Regions from separate parts of the Nocardioides sp. Root151 genome, predicted to be linked through region 1. Evidence: predicted binding sites of a transcription regulator. Region 1 holds the regulator's gene; the other holds the start of a gene.
The links. Region 1 encodes LexA, which represses DNA repair genes until DNA is damaged. Its sites were predicted from a motif close to TCGAACANNTGTTCGA; they were not measured.
Positions count from the first base shown of each region.

Region 2: a site for LexA is predicted at 1,936-1,951, ahead of ASD66_RS02620 (HNH endonuclease signature motif containing protein). Genes of this name have one in related genera too.

Region 1 is NZ_LMGG01000007.1:385,146-388,500, reverse strand. Features, by position in the region: gene ASD66_RS19460 (thrombospondin type 3 repeat-containing protein) at 1-384, shown strand, start outside; gene ASD66_RS19455 (LysM peptidoglycan-binding domain-containing protein) at 580-939, shown strand; gene lexA (transcriptional repressor LexA) at 1,175-1,891, shown strand; gene ASD66_RS19445 (FlgD immunoglobulin-like domain containing protein) at 2,057-3,355, shown strand, end outside.
Region 2 is NZ_LMGG01000001.1:563,164-566,518, reverse strand. Features, by position in the region: gene ASD66_RS02635 (hypothetical protein) at 1-84, opposite strand, end outside; gene ASD66_RS02630 (SpoIID/LytB domain-containing protein) at 218-1,501, shown strand; gene ASD66_RS02625 (MmcQ/YjbR family DNA-binding protein) at 1,558-1,902, shown strand; gene ASD66_RS02620 (HNH endonuclease signature motif containing protein) at 2,084-3,310, shown strand; gene ASD66_RS02615 (pyruvate carboxylase) at 3,333-3,355, opposite strand, start outside.

The DNA.
Region 1 (3,355 bases):
GGCGACCCGTGCGACCCCGACGCCGACTCCGACGGCTACGAGAAGGGCGACGCCTGCCCGCTGGCCGCCGCCTACAACGACACCGGCTGCCCGCCGTTGGCCCGCACCGGGACGATCGCCTACGGCGTCCGCGTGAAGCAGTTCAAGGGAGTGCTGCGCTCGCCGGTCAACGCCTGCGTCTCGCGCAAGGTGGTCGAGCTCCGGCGCGTGATGGGGCCGGGTCGTTCGGCGCGAGTGGGCCTGGCCCGCACGTCCACCCGAGGCGTCTGGACGCTGCCCCGCGCCAGGCGCAAGCCCGGCAAGTTCTACGCGCTGATCAAGCCGACATTCCTCACCCAGGGACTGTGCCGGCAGGCCCAGTCGAAGGTGATCCGGGTCCGCTGACGGGTTCCCTGACCCGCCCCGCGACACGTCGAACATTTGTTCGGCCGCTCTCTTGATTCGTTCGAACACATGCTCTACCGTCGTACATGTGTTCGATCGAACGTCTGATCGATCCTCCGCTCCGGAAGTCCGTTGTCGGTGGTCGTCTGTAGACATTCGTCTGACACAGACCACCCCCTTCCCCCGGAGGTCCCGATGAGCACGATGACCCTGAGCCCCGCCATCCAGACGCCGATGCGCCCTGCGCAGCACGGCGCCCGCAACCAGGTCCGCCTCACGCAGCGCGGCCGGCTGGTCGTCTTCGTCGCGGCGATGCTTTTCGTGCTCGCCGCCGCGGTCTTCCTCGGCACCTCGTCGATGGCCACCAACCACGCCGGCGTCGACCAGCCAACCCGCGCAGTGACGGTCCAGCCCGGCGACACGCTCTGGGCGATCGCCGCCGACGTGGCCGACGACGGCGAGGTGCGCGACATGGTGCACACCATCAAGCAGCTCAACGCGCTCGACTCCTCGATGCTGGTCGCCGGCCAGCAGATCTACGTCCCGCTCGACTGAGCCAGGACGCCACTGAAATTTCCGCAGGTCGCCTCGACCCCGGCCTGCGGATGGGGAAGACAAAGGGCGGGACTCCACCACGGAGGCCCGCCCTTTGCGCTCCCCGAACTCCCGAGACCCGACCCGAGAAACTGCTCGAAAACCTTTGCGACACGTTCGAACAGGTGTTTGAAGCCGTCGGGTTTTGGGGCTACGTTGAAAACCCACCAGGAACAGCACTGCGGAAGGCACCCCGATGGCATCGAAGGACAACGTCGCCGAGTTCCCCGACGGCCCCCCGGACGCAACGGGCCTCACCCCCCGCCAGCAGCGCATCCTGAACACGATCCGTGATTCCCTCGAGCGACGCGGCTACCCGCCGAGCATGCGCGAGATCGGCGAGGTGGTCGGGTTGACCAGCTCGTCCTCGGTCTCCCACCAGCTCAAGGTGCTCGAGGCCAAGGGCTTCATCAAGCGCGACCCCAACCGTCCTCGTGCCCTCGAGGTGTTCCTGCCCGAGGTGCTCGCCGCGCGCCGTTCGATCAGCGCGGCAGACGAGTCGCACATCGACGAGACCGGCATCGGTGACGCCATGCCGGCCGCCACCTACGTGCCGATGGTGGGCCGCATCGCCGCTGGTGGCCCGATCCTGGCCGAGGAGCGGGTCGAGGAGATCTTCCCGCTGCCCAAGACCCTGGTGGGCGAGGGCACCCTGTTCATGCTCGAGGTCTCCGGCGACTCGATGATCGACGCCGCCATCTGCAGCGGCGACTACGTCGTGGTCCGCCAGGAGCAGACCGCACGCAACGGCGAGATCGTGGCCGCTCTCATCGACGGCGAGGCCACCGTCAAGACCCTGCAGCGCAAGGACGGCCAGGTCTGGCTGATGCCGCACAACGACGCCTACGACCCGATCGACGGCACCAACGCCTCGATCCTCGGCATCGTCACCGCGGTCCTGCGCCGCGTCTGAACCAGCCACCACAAAGGCGTCGTACGTCGACCGCGCGGTCGTCGTACGACGCCTTTCGTGATTTCGTCGCACACCGCACGTTTCGTGACATAAAGTGTCCGCGGTTCCGGTCTCGGGACATCCAGATCGGCGGAGCTCTCCGCCACGTTTGTGTTCGGGGGAACCATGCGCGCACCACGCCTCTTCGCCACCCTTCTCGCCGCCAGTGTCGTGGGCAGCGGTCTCGTCGGCCTGGCCGGCGCCCCCGCCCAGGCGGAAGACCTGAACGCCACCCTGATCACGCCCACCACGGGTGACCAGGTCAGCGGCGACCTCTCGATCGAGGTGGCCCTGACCGGCACTGACAACGCCATGGTCACCTTCCGCTCCGGGGCCCAGACCAGGAAGCAGATGATCGCCGACTACACGAACGGTGATCCGGTCGACGGCGTGGCTCGCTGGACCCTGCCGAGCTTCGGCCTCGACGCCGGAACGGTCATCACGGTCGCCCCCTGTGGCACGAGCACACCGTCCACCTGCCTGAGCACGCCGACCGACACTGCCACCCTCGACGTCTCCAACCCCGTCACCTGGGACGCCCCTACCGAACCGGTCTTCGTCGACCTCCGATCCGAGGCCCTGCCAAGCGTGACCGTCCACGACGACGGACCGGGAGAGCTCAGCCTCCTCTGGGCGAACCAGGCCCAAGGGCCGGCGCTGGTTCGCGACCAGCCACGGCAGCTGACCGCGTCTCCCTACGCCGACGTCGCCTCCGGAGAGCTCGTCGTCCGCCGATGCATCCGTGACACCAGCGCCACGTTCTACAGCATGTGTGCGAACGAGAACGCCAGCGCCGCGCTGACCGCACGCCGCAACCTGGCCGTATCGGTCTACGACATCAACCCCTACATTCTGAGCCCCAACGGGGACGGACGACTCGACAGGGCGACGGCCACCGTCGAGACCGAGGGGCTCCCCGGTCAGGTCGCCACCTGGCAGCTGGAGACCATCGCTGGTGCCGTGCTGACCGACTCACAGCCGGTCACCCTGGACGCGAGTGGCGACGCCGAGATAACCGTCGATCCCACCGCCTTGGGCGTCACCCCGTCGACCGGGGATCACCGAATCCGGGTGACGACGAGCGCCTCCGATCATGGCCACGACTTCACCGGAGTTGCCTTCGTGGGGTTGGACATCGACGTGACCGCACCCAGCGTGACCAGCGTGTCTCGCAGTCTCACCGGCTTCTTCCCGTACGTCGACGGCTATCGCGACACAGTCACACTGAGGCCGACCATCGACCAAGAGTCCGAGGTCAGCACGATCCGGGTCGCGGTCCTCAATTCCGGTGGCACCGTCGTGCGCAATCTCCCCGCCAGCCCCTCTTGGTTCCGTTGGAACGGTCGCACAACCAGCGGAGCGTACGCCGTTGCGGGCACCTACCGATTCCGGATCACCCTCACCGACGAGCTCGGGAACTCGTCA
Region 2 (3,355 bases), on a different contig from region 1:
CACGAGTTCCTTGCGGTTGCGTTGCTGGGTCGCCACGAGCGCGGCCACCGCCAGGACCGCCAGGAGGAGCATGATCCACACCATGCACCCACGCTAGCAACGCCGTCGAAACTACGGGTCTGTAATTCACAGGGTTCCGTGGACAGGCCGCAATCGTCCGTGTTGGGATCAATGGTCACTCCCGTTTCCACCTGTCCCAATGATCTCGGAGCACCCCATGCGGCGCACGTTCCCCGCCCTGGTCGCCGGCGCACTGGCCATCGGAGCGCTCGTCCTCACCACGGCGATCGCGCCGAGCAGCGCGCGCACGGTCACCGTCGACCAGCGCTACCCCATGCCCAGCACCGGCAAGATCGCGATCGTGGGGCACGGCTACGGACATGGCCACGGCATGTCGCAGTACGGCGCCGAGGGTGCCGCTCGACAGGGCCTCACCTGGCAGCAGATCACCTCCTTCTACTACCCGGGCACGAAGGTCGCCAACGGCAGCGGGCTGGTCACGGTGCTGGTCAGCGCCGACACCAGCCCGGACGTCGTGGTCGACGCTCGAGCCGGCCTGCGCGTGGGCAGCCACGCGCAGCACAAGGGCTGGACACTGCCGGCCAAGGGCACCGGCCAGTGGCGGCTGCGCGGAACGACGCGGACCCGCACCCGCGTGGAGTTCCGGAGCGGCGACACCTGGACGGTGTGGCGGATCTTCGCGGGCACCGGCAGCTTCTACGCCTCCGGCCTGCCGATCCGGCTCCGCTACGGGTCGACGTCGGTGCTCTATCGCGGTCGTCTCATCGCGGCGTTCCCGCGCGCCGGGTCGACGGACGTCGACACGGTCAACGCGCTGGACATCGACGCGTACATCAAGGGCGTGATCCCCGCGGAGATGCCGGCCACCTGGACCCCTGCCGCTGTACAGGCCCAGGCGGTTGCGGCCCGCACCTACGCGTCGTACGAGAAGCAGCACCCGCGCGCTAAGCACTACCAGATCTGCGACACCACCGCGTGCCAGGTGTACGGCGGCTACTCGCGCGAGCACCCCGCCTCGAACGCCGCGGTCGACGCGACCCGGGGACGGATCCTGACCTACGCCGGGGCTCCGGCGTTCACCCAGTTCGGCTCGAGCAGCGGCGGTTGGACCTCGGCGAACCAGTTCCCCTACCTGCCCGCCAAGGCCGACCCGTACGACGACTGGTCCGGAAACGCCAACCATGATTGGCGAATCGAGCTCGACGTGTCGCGCATCGAGAAGGCCTGGCCGACGATCGGCAACCTGCGCCAGATCCGGGTGACCAGTCGCGACGGGCACGGCCAGTGGCAGGGTCGCATCGAGCGGATGACCCTGGTCGGCGGCACTAGGAGCGTGACGATCGGCGGTGACGAGTTCCGCTCGAGGCTCGGCCTGAAGTCCACCTGGGTCAGCTTCGCCGCCGCAGCCGCTCCGCGAAAGACGGCCACCTCGAGGTCGGCTCTTCCCGAAGACGCGGCGGACACCTCTGTTCTCGACTGATCGAAGGCGACGGAAAGTCCATTGCGGTGGACCGGACCGTTGGGCAGGATCGGCTCATGGTCACGGTCGAGGACGTGCGTCAGCTGGCGCTGACCCTGCCGCGCACCACGGAGCACTTCATCCACGGGCGGGTGAAGTTCCGGGTCAAGCAGATCGTCTACGTCTCGTTCTCCCGGGACGGAAGCCTGATGGGCTTCGGGTTCCCGAAGGATGAGCGGACCGCCCTGGTCGAGAGCGAGCCCGACAAGTTCCAGCTGCCGCGCGAGTCGGACCTGCGCTTCCACTGGGTGGTGGCCCGCATGGATGCGCTCGACCTCGAGGAGATGACCGAGCTGGTCACCGATGCCTGGGCCATGGTGGTGCCCAAGTTCCTGGTCAGGGAGCACTTCGGGGAGCAGTGACCAACGAGGTGTCCATTTCTCTTGTGCCTCTAACCGAACGGGTGTACATTGGTCACAATCCTCCGGTGAGGTGGCGGTGTCCCCGTCGAAGCCGGTCGGATCAGACGCATCACGGTGAGTGATAGCCCCGGGTCGGGGCCTCCGGTGTCGCAGTGACTTTTTCCTGCGTAGGAGGCCGATCATGACGTTGCACCCGATGACCGACGGTGTCGCCGGTGTGCATGCTGCGATCGATACGGTGGCGGCGTTCGAGCCGCTCTACGTGCCGGCCGAGCAGAAGTCCGGGCTGATGCGTGAGCTGGTCCGGGCCGAGGCGCGGTTGGCGGCGGTGCGGTTGCGGGTGCTGGCGGTCGCCGGTGACGTGGCCGAGACCACCGGTGCCCGTGACGCCGGGGTCTGGTTGGCCGCCGACCGCAACCTGGATCACGCGGCAGCCCGGGCCGACCTCGCGTTGGCGGGCATCCTGGAGGAGCGCTGGGCGGGCGTGGCGGCGGCGTTGGCGGCCGGGGAGATCCACCTGGAGCAGGCCCGCGCCATCGTGAACGCGTTGGAGGAGGTCCGTGACGACCTCACCGCCGACCAGCTGGTCGAGGCCGAGGCCCAGATGCTGGTCGAGGCCAAGAGTCTGGACCCCAAGGGTCTGCGCAAGCTGGGGCGCCACCTGGCCGACGTGGTCGACCCCGCCTCCGCGGAGGAGCGTGAGGCCAAGAAGCTGGCCGAGCACGACAAGCACGCGGCGGAGAAGGCGAAGCTCTCCTTGCGCCCCCAAGGTGACGGCACCACCCGGATCAGTGGCCTGCTGCCCGACGCGGTCGCGCACCGGCTGCGGACCTACCTGGAGGCATTCGCCCAGCCCCGCAAGCAGGCCGCGGCCGCCGACGGACGCCGGGTGCCCTACAAGACGTTGATGGCCCGCGCGTTCGGTGACTTCCTCGAACGCGTCGACCCCGCCCGGCTCCCCGACCACGGCGGTGATGCGACCACGGTGATCGTGACGATCACCCTCGACCAGTTGCGCACCGACCTCGCCTCCGCCGGCCTGGGCTACGACGACGACACCGGGCTGACCGCGGCCACCGCCCGCCGGCTCTCCTGCCAGGCGATGATCATGCCGATGGTCCTCGGTGGCGCCTCCCAGGTCCTCGACGCCGGCCGGGCCTCACGCTTCCACACCCCGGCGATGCGCAAGGTGATCCGACTACGCGACAAGACCTGCCGTGCTGCCGGCTGCGACGTACCAGCCCAGTGGTGCGACATCCACCACCTCACCCCCTGGGCCGAGGGCGGCAAGACCTCGGTGAAAGACGGTGTGCTGCTCTGCTGCCACCATCACCACCGGGTCCACGACCCTGCCTACCTCCACGAACGACACCCCGACGGATCCATCCGCTTCACCAGACGCACCTAGGCCGACCCGGATGCAGAAGAGATCAGCCCACGACGATGATCAGGT